DNA from 2 places in the Buttiauxella sp. AC142 genome. Region 2 is predicted to be linked to the other one. Evidence: predicted binding sites of a transcription regulator. Region 2 holds the regulator's gene; the other holds the start of a gene.

Region 1 (4,422 bases), 1.3 Mb from region 2:
CCAGGCCAAACAGCGTGGGAGGCGGTGCGGAAATCCCGTTCGGGCCACCGGTAAACGTCAGCCAGTTATTGAGCACCAGGCGGATAATTTCCCCGAAGCCGAGGGTCACAATCGCCAGGTAATCGCCATGCATACGCAACACCGGGAAACCGAGCAGCGCGCCTGCCGCCGCCGCCATCAGTGCCGAAAGCGGCAGCATCGACCAGAAACCCAAACCGAGGTACTGGTAGCCGAGCGCCAGGCCATACGCGCCTATCGCGTAAAAAGCGACGTACCCTAAGTCCAGCAATCCGGCGAGGCCAACGACAATATTTAAACCTAAACCGAGCAGAACATAGATCAGCCCGAGAATCGCCACGGTCAGCACATATTTGGTGGCAACAAACGGGAAGCAAACCGCCAGCACCAACACCAGCGGGATTATCCAGCGCAGACGACTTTTATAGTCCGGCGGGCGCACATACACGCCTGAGTTATCGGTTTCAAAGCGGCTGAGAAAGCGGGTTCCCACTCCGGTTGTCAAGAAAGCGCTCAACAGAAAACGCCCGGCCATCACCGCCGCGATAATCATCACCAGGCGCTGGCCGTCGAAGTTAAAACTGTAACCATCCAGCACCACACCGACAATCGGGCCAAAAATGATTAACGCCACCAGACCGGCGAAAACCGCATCCAGCAAGCAGCGTTTGAGGGAAAAACCTTCATGCAATACCGTTTCTGCTGTCATTTTTTGCTCCCTCACACTTTGGCAACGATCGGGCGACCAAGCAGCCCTTGCGGCCGGAAAATGAGGATCACCACCAGCAACCCAAACGAGAAGACATCTTTATAATCAGAATTCACCATGCCGGAGAATTGCGCCTCGGCAATTCCCAGAATCAGGCCGCCTAACATCGCGCCGGGTAACGAGCCAATCCCCCCGAGCACCGCCGCCGTGAACGCTTTAATGCCGATGATAAACCCGGCGTAGAAATCAAAAGTGCCGTAGTTCATGGTGATTAACACGCCCGCCAGCCCGGCCATGGACGCGCCAATCACAAATACAATCGAGATAATTCGGTCGGTGTTAATCCCCAGAATCGAGGCCATTTTGCGGTCTTGCTGCACCGCGCGGCACATGCGCCCCAGACGTGTGTTACCGATGATCCAGGTGAGCAGCAACATGCCAGCAAACGAGGCAATCAAAATAAACACTTTGGTGTAGGTGATTTGCACAAAACCTTCGCCAATATGGAAGCGGAACACGCCGTCAAGCATGGTGGGAATGCCCTGCTGGCGCGGCCCCTGGCTGATTTGCGCGTAGTTTTGCAGGATGAGCGACATGCCGATTGCGGAAATCAGCGGCGCTAAACGTGTGGAGTTGCGCAGCGGTTTGTAGGCGATGCGCTCAATCGTCCAGCCATATACGCCCGTCACCACAATGGTGAATACCAGCGTGCCGAGGATTAATAACGGGAACGAGTGAATGCCGAAGAACGACAGCAGCGCCAGGCCGATGGCGCACAGATACGCGGAGATCATATACACTTCGCCGTGCGCGAAGTTAATCATGCCAATAATGCCGTAAACCATGGTGTAGCCGATGGCTATCAACCCGTAAACGGACCCTAGCGTTAAGCCATTTATCAATTGTTGCAGGAAGAAGGCATCCATAGTTTGGCAGTCTCTTTTGGTGGCTGCGTCTGGACGACGCAGCCAGAATTAATAAGGCGTCATTGTTGCAGCCAGTTTGGATACGGCCAGCGCGGAAGAACCGGAGCGTACATGAAGTACGTGAGGATTCTGAGCACTGCCCGGATTCAAAATGGCAAATAAAATAGCCTTATTGGACTTCTTTGTATTTACCCTGCGCATCCCACTGATAAACCACATAATCTGAGACTTTTAAGTCGCCCTTCTCATCCCAGGCTTTTTTACCCATCACGGTATCCACCGGATTGGCTTTTAACCAGGCGCTGGCTTTGGCGGAATCGGTGCCGCCTGTGGCTTTGAAGGCCGCAGCAATTGCCTGAACGGATGCGTAGGAATAGAGGGTGTAGCCTTCTGGCTCGAATTTGCTGGAGCGGAATTTATCAATAACGGCTTTGCCGTCCGGGATCAAACGCGGATCTTTCCCGAAGGTCATGTAGATACCGTTGGTGTATTGTGGGCCGCCTGCGGCTGTGACCATCTCTTCGTTTACGATACAGTCGCCGGAGAAGAATTTGGCCTGCACGCCCTGTTCACGCATCTGGCGCACCAGCGGCCCGGCTTCCGGATGGCAACCGCCGAAGAACACCACGTCGGGTTTTTGCGCACTGATTTTTGTCACCAGCGCGTTAAAGTCTTTTTCGCCGCGCGACAAACCTTCATACATCACGTCATTGACGCCACGTTTGGCGAGCGCGGCTTTGGTCGCATCGGCCAGCCCCTGCCCGTAAGTGTCTTTATCGTGAATGATCACCACGCGTTTAGCTTTGAGCTTATCAATAATGAAATCGCTGGCGACCTTTCCTTGCTGGTCATCACGCCCGCACATGCGGAACATATCGTTCATCTTGCGCTCGGTGATAAGCGGGTTCGTTGACCCTGGAGTGATAGCCAGGATCCCCGCGTCGTTATACACCTCGGACGCAGGCATAGTGGAAGATGAGCAGAAATGGCCAACCACAGCTTTCACTTTATCCTGATCCACCAGACGGTTAGCGACGGACACCGCCTGTTTCGGCTCACAAGCATCATCACCCTGCACCAGTTTGATTTTTTCGCCGTTAATCCCGCCTGCGGCGTTGATGTCTTCAGCGGCCTGCGTCGCGCCATGCCAGTATTGATCGCCATAAGTGGCGTTCGGCCCGGTGAATGGCCCGGCAACACCAATCACAATATCGGCCTGGGCGGAGAACGCCGTCACCAGACAACCTGCCAACACAAGAGAAAGAGGACTTCTGATTAATTTCAGCGACATTTGTATGTTCCTTAGCAAAGAAGCAAAGAGGTTTATGCACAACGGTTTAAGACCATTCACAAGCAAAAACACGAACGAGTACAAATTGGACTATCCAGACAAAATCCTGTGATTTACGGCGGGGTTTCCTTACGGGGTATCCTTACGATTTTCACGGCCCTGAACATTAAGCAAAATGGTTGCCAATGTTGTTAACCGAATGTCATTGTTTCGACATATGTCAGTATAGAGCGCGGTTGAAAGCGGCCCGGTATCACAGATTGAAATTACAGCGGGGATCACATCTGCTTAACAATAAAGCAGAAAAGTTGAGAATTACGCCGCTTTGCACCAATAAAGAGCTTACTGATGAAGTGGTTAATCATGCTTAAGGAGTTGAGTTTGCGTGAAATGAGCAATGGATGATTAAGACAAGGACAATTCGCCTTAATACTCAACAAGTTGACTATAAAAAGAGCAAACAAAATTCTTTTTCGCGAACCCTTTGACATGCCCCCTGCTTCTCGTTAATATGCGCCCCGTTACACAATTCCTCTGTAGTTCAGTCGGTAGAACGGCGGACTGTTAATCCGTATGTCACTGGTTCGAGTCCAGTCAGAGGAGCCAAATTCGAAAAGCCTGCTTAGGAAACTAAGCAGGCTTTTTTTGTGTCTGATGATTGGGGCTAAAAGCCGAATAACCCAATTCGCCTGTCGGTTTAAAGTTCGCTATCATCCGCTTCCACTCTCCGTCCAGGCAGTCTGATGTCTACCATTATCGATAATTTTATTGCCCCGCCGTGCCATGAGCAGATTGAGACGCTCTATCAGGACGAACATCTGGTATTGATCAATAAACCTACCGGGTTACTCAGCCTCTCGGGGAAAAACCCGCAGAATCTCGATTCAGTGCATCATCGTCTGGTACAAGAATTCCCCGGCTGCACCCTGGTGCATCGCCTGGATTTCGGGACTTCCGGGCTGATGGTGATTGCGCGCAATAAAGCTATCAACGCCGCTCTATGCCAACAATTCAGCCAGCGCGCAGTCACCAAAGCCTACAGTGCGCTGCTCTGTGGGCATGTGAGCGACAACAACGGGGTGATAGACGCAGCGATTGCCAAAGATCCGGCGCTGTTCCCGCTGATGTCGATTTGCGCCATCAACGGCAAGCCTGCACGTTCTGGCTATCGGGTCGTTGAACGCTTTTACCGTGAGCGGGAAGACGGGGCGTTACTGCCATTGACGCGGGTAGAACTTACCCCGGAAACCGGGCGTACTCATCAACTTCGCATTCACTGCCAGCAATTGGGCCACCCTATTTTGGGCTGCGACCTATACGGCGGCCTTCTGTTGCCAGGAACTGAACACACCCCGCGGCTAATGCTGCACGCCAGTGAGCTGGATTTTGTTCATCCGGTCAGTGGTGAGTTGATTAAAGCACGCAATGCGAGTCCGTTTTGAGTAAGGACAAAAACTTTCACGCCACGCTCCGCCGCT
Region 2 (4,422 bases):
TCCAACAGTGAACACGAATGAACCAACCTATAAAAGTGAACATTCCACGACTCTCGCCTACAGTCCTGAAGGGGCTTTAAATTACCGACTGGTTGCTGAGCACGTTGAATATTTTTCCGAAACCGCCGTTTCGTGGTTCACCAATCCGGTGATGACGCAATACGACGAAAACAAAGTCGCCACCTGGTCATTACGAGCAGATCGCGCCAAACTTACTAACGATCGGATGCTGTATCTGTATGGGAATGTGGTGCTTACAGCTCTGACGCCAGATTCGCAGCTACGCAAAATTACCACGGATAATGCGCAGGTTAATTTAGTCACTCAGGATGTTGCCTCTGATGACCAGGTAACCTTGTACGGAACCAGCTTTAACTCCACCGGCCTCAAAATGCGTGGTAATTTACGCAGCAAAAATGCCGAGCTGATTGAAAAGGTTAGAACATCTTATGAAATCCAGAATAAACAAACTCAGCCGTAATTTAGTACTGACCAGTACGCTTTTAGCCGCCAGTTTTTCGGCATTTGCGCTGACCGGTGATACCGATCAGCCGATTCACATTGAATCTGACCAACAGTCGCTGGATATGCAAGGCAACGTCGTCACCTTCACCGGCAATGTGGTTGTGACGCAAGGTAGTATCAAGATTAATGCCGATAAAGTCGTTGTCACACGCCCCGGCGGCGAGCAAGGTAAAGAAGTGATTGATGGCTACGGTAATCCAGCCACTTTCTATCAGATGCAAGATAGCGGCAAACCCGTTAGCGGCCACTCATCGACTATGCACTATGAGCTGCAAAACGATTTTGTCGTGCTGACCGGCAATGCCTATCTGGAGCAGGTCGATAGCAATATTAAAGGCGACAAAATTACTTACCTCGTTAAAGAGCAGAAAATGCAGGCCTTTAGCGAAAAAGGTAAACGTGTTACGACCGTTCTGGTTCCTTCTCAGTTGCAGAAAAAAGACGGCAAGGCTCCGGCACCCGCCCCTGCGCAGAAAAAGAGTAACTAATTCGTTATGGCTACTTTAATTGCAAAAAATCTCGCTAAAGCCTACAAAGGCCGCCGCGTTGTAGAAGACGTTAGTCTGACCGTTAAATCAGGTGAGATTGTCGGTTTGCTCGGCCCTAACGGTGCAGGGAAAACCACCACTTTTTATATGGTGGTCGGTATTGTTCCGCGTGATGCGGGCAACATTATTATTGATGATGAAGACATCAGCCTGCTGCCGCTTCATGCACGTGCACGACGTGGTATTGGGTACTTGCCTCAAGAAGCGTCTATTTTCCGCCGTTTAAGCGTGTTCGATAACTTAATGGCCGTGCTGCAAATCCGTGATGATCTTTCTACCGAGCAGCGTGAAGACCGCGCCAATGAGCTAATGGAAGAGTTCCACATTGAGCATTTGCGTAATAGCCTCGGGCAATCTTTGTCCGGTGGTGAGCGTCGCCGTGTTGAAATTGCTCGCGCATTGGCTGCAAATCCAAAATTTATTCTTTTGGATGAACCTTTTGCAGGTGTTGACCCAATTTCCGTTATCGACATCAAGCGAATCATCGAGCATTTACGCGACAGCGGGCTTGGGGTGCTGATAACTGACCATAACGTACGCGAAACGTTAGCCGTATGTGAACGCGCTTACATCGTAAGCCAGGGCCATTTAATCGCCCACGGCACGCCAGCTGAGATCCTGGAAGACGAGCATGTTAAACGCGTGTATCTGGGCGAAGAGTTCAGACTCTGATAGGGTAGGAATAATTAACGATTACACCTGAGGAAGTTCGCTCTGAATATGAAGCAAGGTTTGCAATTACGGCTCAGCCAACAACTTGCTATGACGCCACAGTTACAGCAGGCAATTCGTCTGTTGCAGCTGTCGACGTTAGAATTACAGCAGGAACTTCAGCAAGCACTGGAAAGTAACCCGCTGCTTGAGCAAACCGATCTGCATGAAGAAATTGAAACTCAGGAAGTTCGTGAAAATGAAGCGTTAGATACTCGTGAGGCACTCGAACAAAAAGAGATGCCCGACGAGTTACCGTTGGATACCAGCTGGGACGAAATTTACACCGCAGGTACGCCATCGGGAACCGGAACTGACTATATAGACGACGAGTTACCGGTTTATCAGGGAGAAACTACCCAGTCACTCCAGGATTACCTGATGTGGCAGGTCGATCTCACCCCGTTTTCTGATACCGACACCGCGATTGCAACGTCTATTGTTGATGCCGTTGACGAAATGGGCTATCTGACCGTTTCGCTGGATGAAATTCTCGAAAGCATGGGCGATGAAGAAATCACCCTCGACGAAGTGGAAGCGGTGCTCAAACGCGTGCAACGCTTCGATCCTGTCGGCGTCGCCGCACGCGACCTTCGTGATTGCCTCCTGATACAGCTTTCACAATTCGCGCGAGAAACACCCTGGCTAACCGAAGCTCGCCTGATTGTCAGCGAACATCTCGACTTGCTCGCCAACCATGATTTCCGCAGCCTGATGCGCGTCACGCGTCTGAAAGAAGAAGTGCTGAAAGAGGCGATGTGCCTGATTCAGTCGCTTGATCCGCGTCCGGGCCAGTCCATTCAGACCAGCGAACCAGAGTATGTAATCCCTGATGTGTTGGTCAAAAAAACTCAGGGCCGCTGGACGGTAGAACTCAACGCCGACAGCATCCCACGTCTAAAAATAAATCAACAGTACGCTGCTATGGGCACCAATGCCCGCAATGACAGCGACTCACAATTTATTCGCAGTAACCTGCAAGAAGCGAAGTGGCTGATCAAAAGCCTTGAAAGCCGCAATGATACCTTGCTGCGGGTTAGCCGCTGCATCGTTGAACAGCAGCAAGGCTTTTTTGAGTTCGGTGCAGAGCATATGAAACCGATGGTTCTTGCTGATATCGCCCAAGTGGTCGAAATGCACGAATCCACCATTTCCCGCGTGACCACGCAAAAGTATTTGCACAGTCCGCGAGGCATTTTTGAATTGAAGTATTTCTTCTCAAGTCATGTCAATACCGAGGGCGGTGGTGAAGCCTCGTCCACGGCTATTCGGGCTTTGGTGAAGAAGTTAATTGCTGCGGAAAACCCTGCGAAACCGCTGAGTGATAGCAAGTTAACGACTATGCTATCGGATCAGGGGATCATGGTGGCACGCCGCACTGTTGCGAAGTACCGAGAGTCTTTATCCATACCACCGTCAAACCAGCGTAAACAACTGGTGTGACTTAACCGATAAGGAAGACACTATGCAGCTCAACATTACAGGACAAAACGTCGAAATCACTGACGCACTGCGCGATTTTGTGAGCACGAAGTTTGCCAAACTGGAGCAGTACTTCGATAGGATTAACCAAGTCTATATTGTGTTAAAAGTGGAAAAAGTCACGCATATTGCCGACGCAACACTTCATATCAATGGTGGTGAAATACATGCCAGCGCTGAAGGGCAGGATATGTATGCGGCGATTGACGGTCTGATTGATAAACTGGCGCGCCAGCTAACCAAACATAAAGATAAACTAAAACAACACTGATAATCCAGGCAACGGTTTTGGCATTCACGGCTCGTTACGGAAGTAACGGGCCGTTGCCACAACAGAGTGCTTAGGTGAACTTATGATGAACAACGATTCTGCTCTACAACTTAGTAATGTCCTGAACAAAGAATGTACCCGTAGCAATGTACATTGCCAAAGTAAGAAGCGTGCGCTGGAAATTATCAGTGAACTCGCGGCGAAACAGCTCGGTCTGCCACCTCAAGTCGTTTTTGAGGCGGTACTGACGCGTGAGCGAATGGGTAGTACCGGTATCGGCAATGGTATCGCCATTCCTCACGGAAAACTGGAAGAAGATACCACCCGCGCCGTAGGGGTGTTTATTAAACTGGAAACCCCTATCGCGTTTGATGCTATTGATAATCAGCCGGTCGACCTGATGTTTGCGCTACTTGTTCCGGCCGATCAGACAAAAACACATTTGCACACTTTGTCTTTGGTAGCAAAACGTCTCGCGGACAAAACGATTTGCCGACGCCTGCGTTCAGCGCAGAGCGATGAAGAGCTTTATCAGATCATTACCGAAACCGAACATGGTAGTGAAAGTGAATAATCTGGCTGCGGTCATGTGCGTGCCACAGCAAGAGAAGTTGGGGGAGTGATAAAATGGTGCTGATGATTGTCAGCGGCCGCTCTGGTTCAGGGAAGTCTGTAGCCTTGCGTGCACTAGAAGATATGGGATTCTACTGTGTAGATAACCTGCCAGTGGTGCTGTTGCCTGATCTTGCCAAAACTCTCGCAGAGCGACAGATTTCTGCGGCAGTCAGCATCGACGTGCGTAACATGCCGGAAAACCCGGAAATTTTTGAACAGGCGATGACCAATCTACCTGATTCATTTTCTCCACAATTGCTGTTCCTCGAT

What was found. The regulator sigma-54, encoded in region 2, starts transcription at its own class of promoters, with help from an activator protein. The targets are predictions, from matches to a motif close to GTTGGCACANNTTTCGCTNT.
Region 1: the regulator sigma-54 is predicted to act here: its motif matches at 3,112-3,131, upstream of AC0IWZ_RS12850 (branched-chain amino acid ABC transporter substrate-binding protein).

Annotation. Positions count from the first base shown of each region.
Region 1 is NZ_CEEDCH010000001.1:2,751,777-2,756,198, forward strand. Features, by position in the region: gene livM (high-affinity branched-chain amino acid ABC transporter permease LivM) at 1-727, opposite strand, end outside; gene AC0IWZ_RS12845 (ABC transporter permease subunit) at 739-1,653, opposite strand; gene AC0IWZ_RS12850 (branched-chain amino acid ABC transporter substrate-binding protein) at 1,823-2,944, opposite strand; tRNA gene AC0IWZ_RS12855 (tRNA-Asn) at 3,475-3,550, shown strand; gene AC0IWZ_RS12860 (RluA family pseudouridine synthase) at 3,688-4,386, shown strand.
Region 2 is NZ_CEEDCH010000001.1:4,010,582-4,015,003, forward strand. Features, by position in the region: gene lptC (LPS export ABC transporter periplasmic protein LptC) at 1-481, shown strand, start outside; gene lptA (lipopolysaccharide ABC transporter substrate-binding protein LptA) at 450-1,013, shown strand; gene lptB (LPS export ABC transporter ATP-binding protein) at 1,020-1,745, shown strand; gene rpoN (RNA polymerase factor sigma-54) at 1,794-3,227, shown strand; gene hpf (ribosome hibernation promoting factor) at 3,250-3,537, shown strand; gene ptsN (PTS IIA-like nitrogen regulatory protein PtsN) at 3,620-4,111, shown strand; gene rapZ (RNase adapter RapZ) at 4,165-4,422, shown strand, end outside.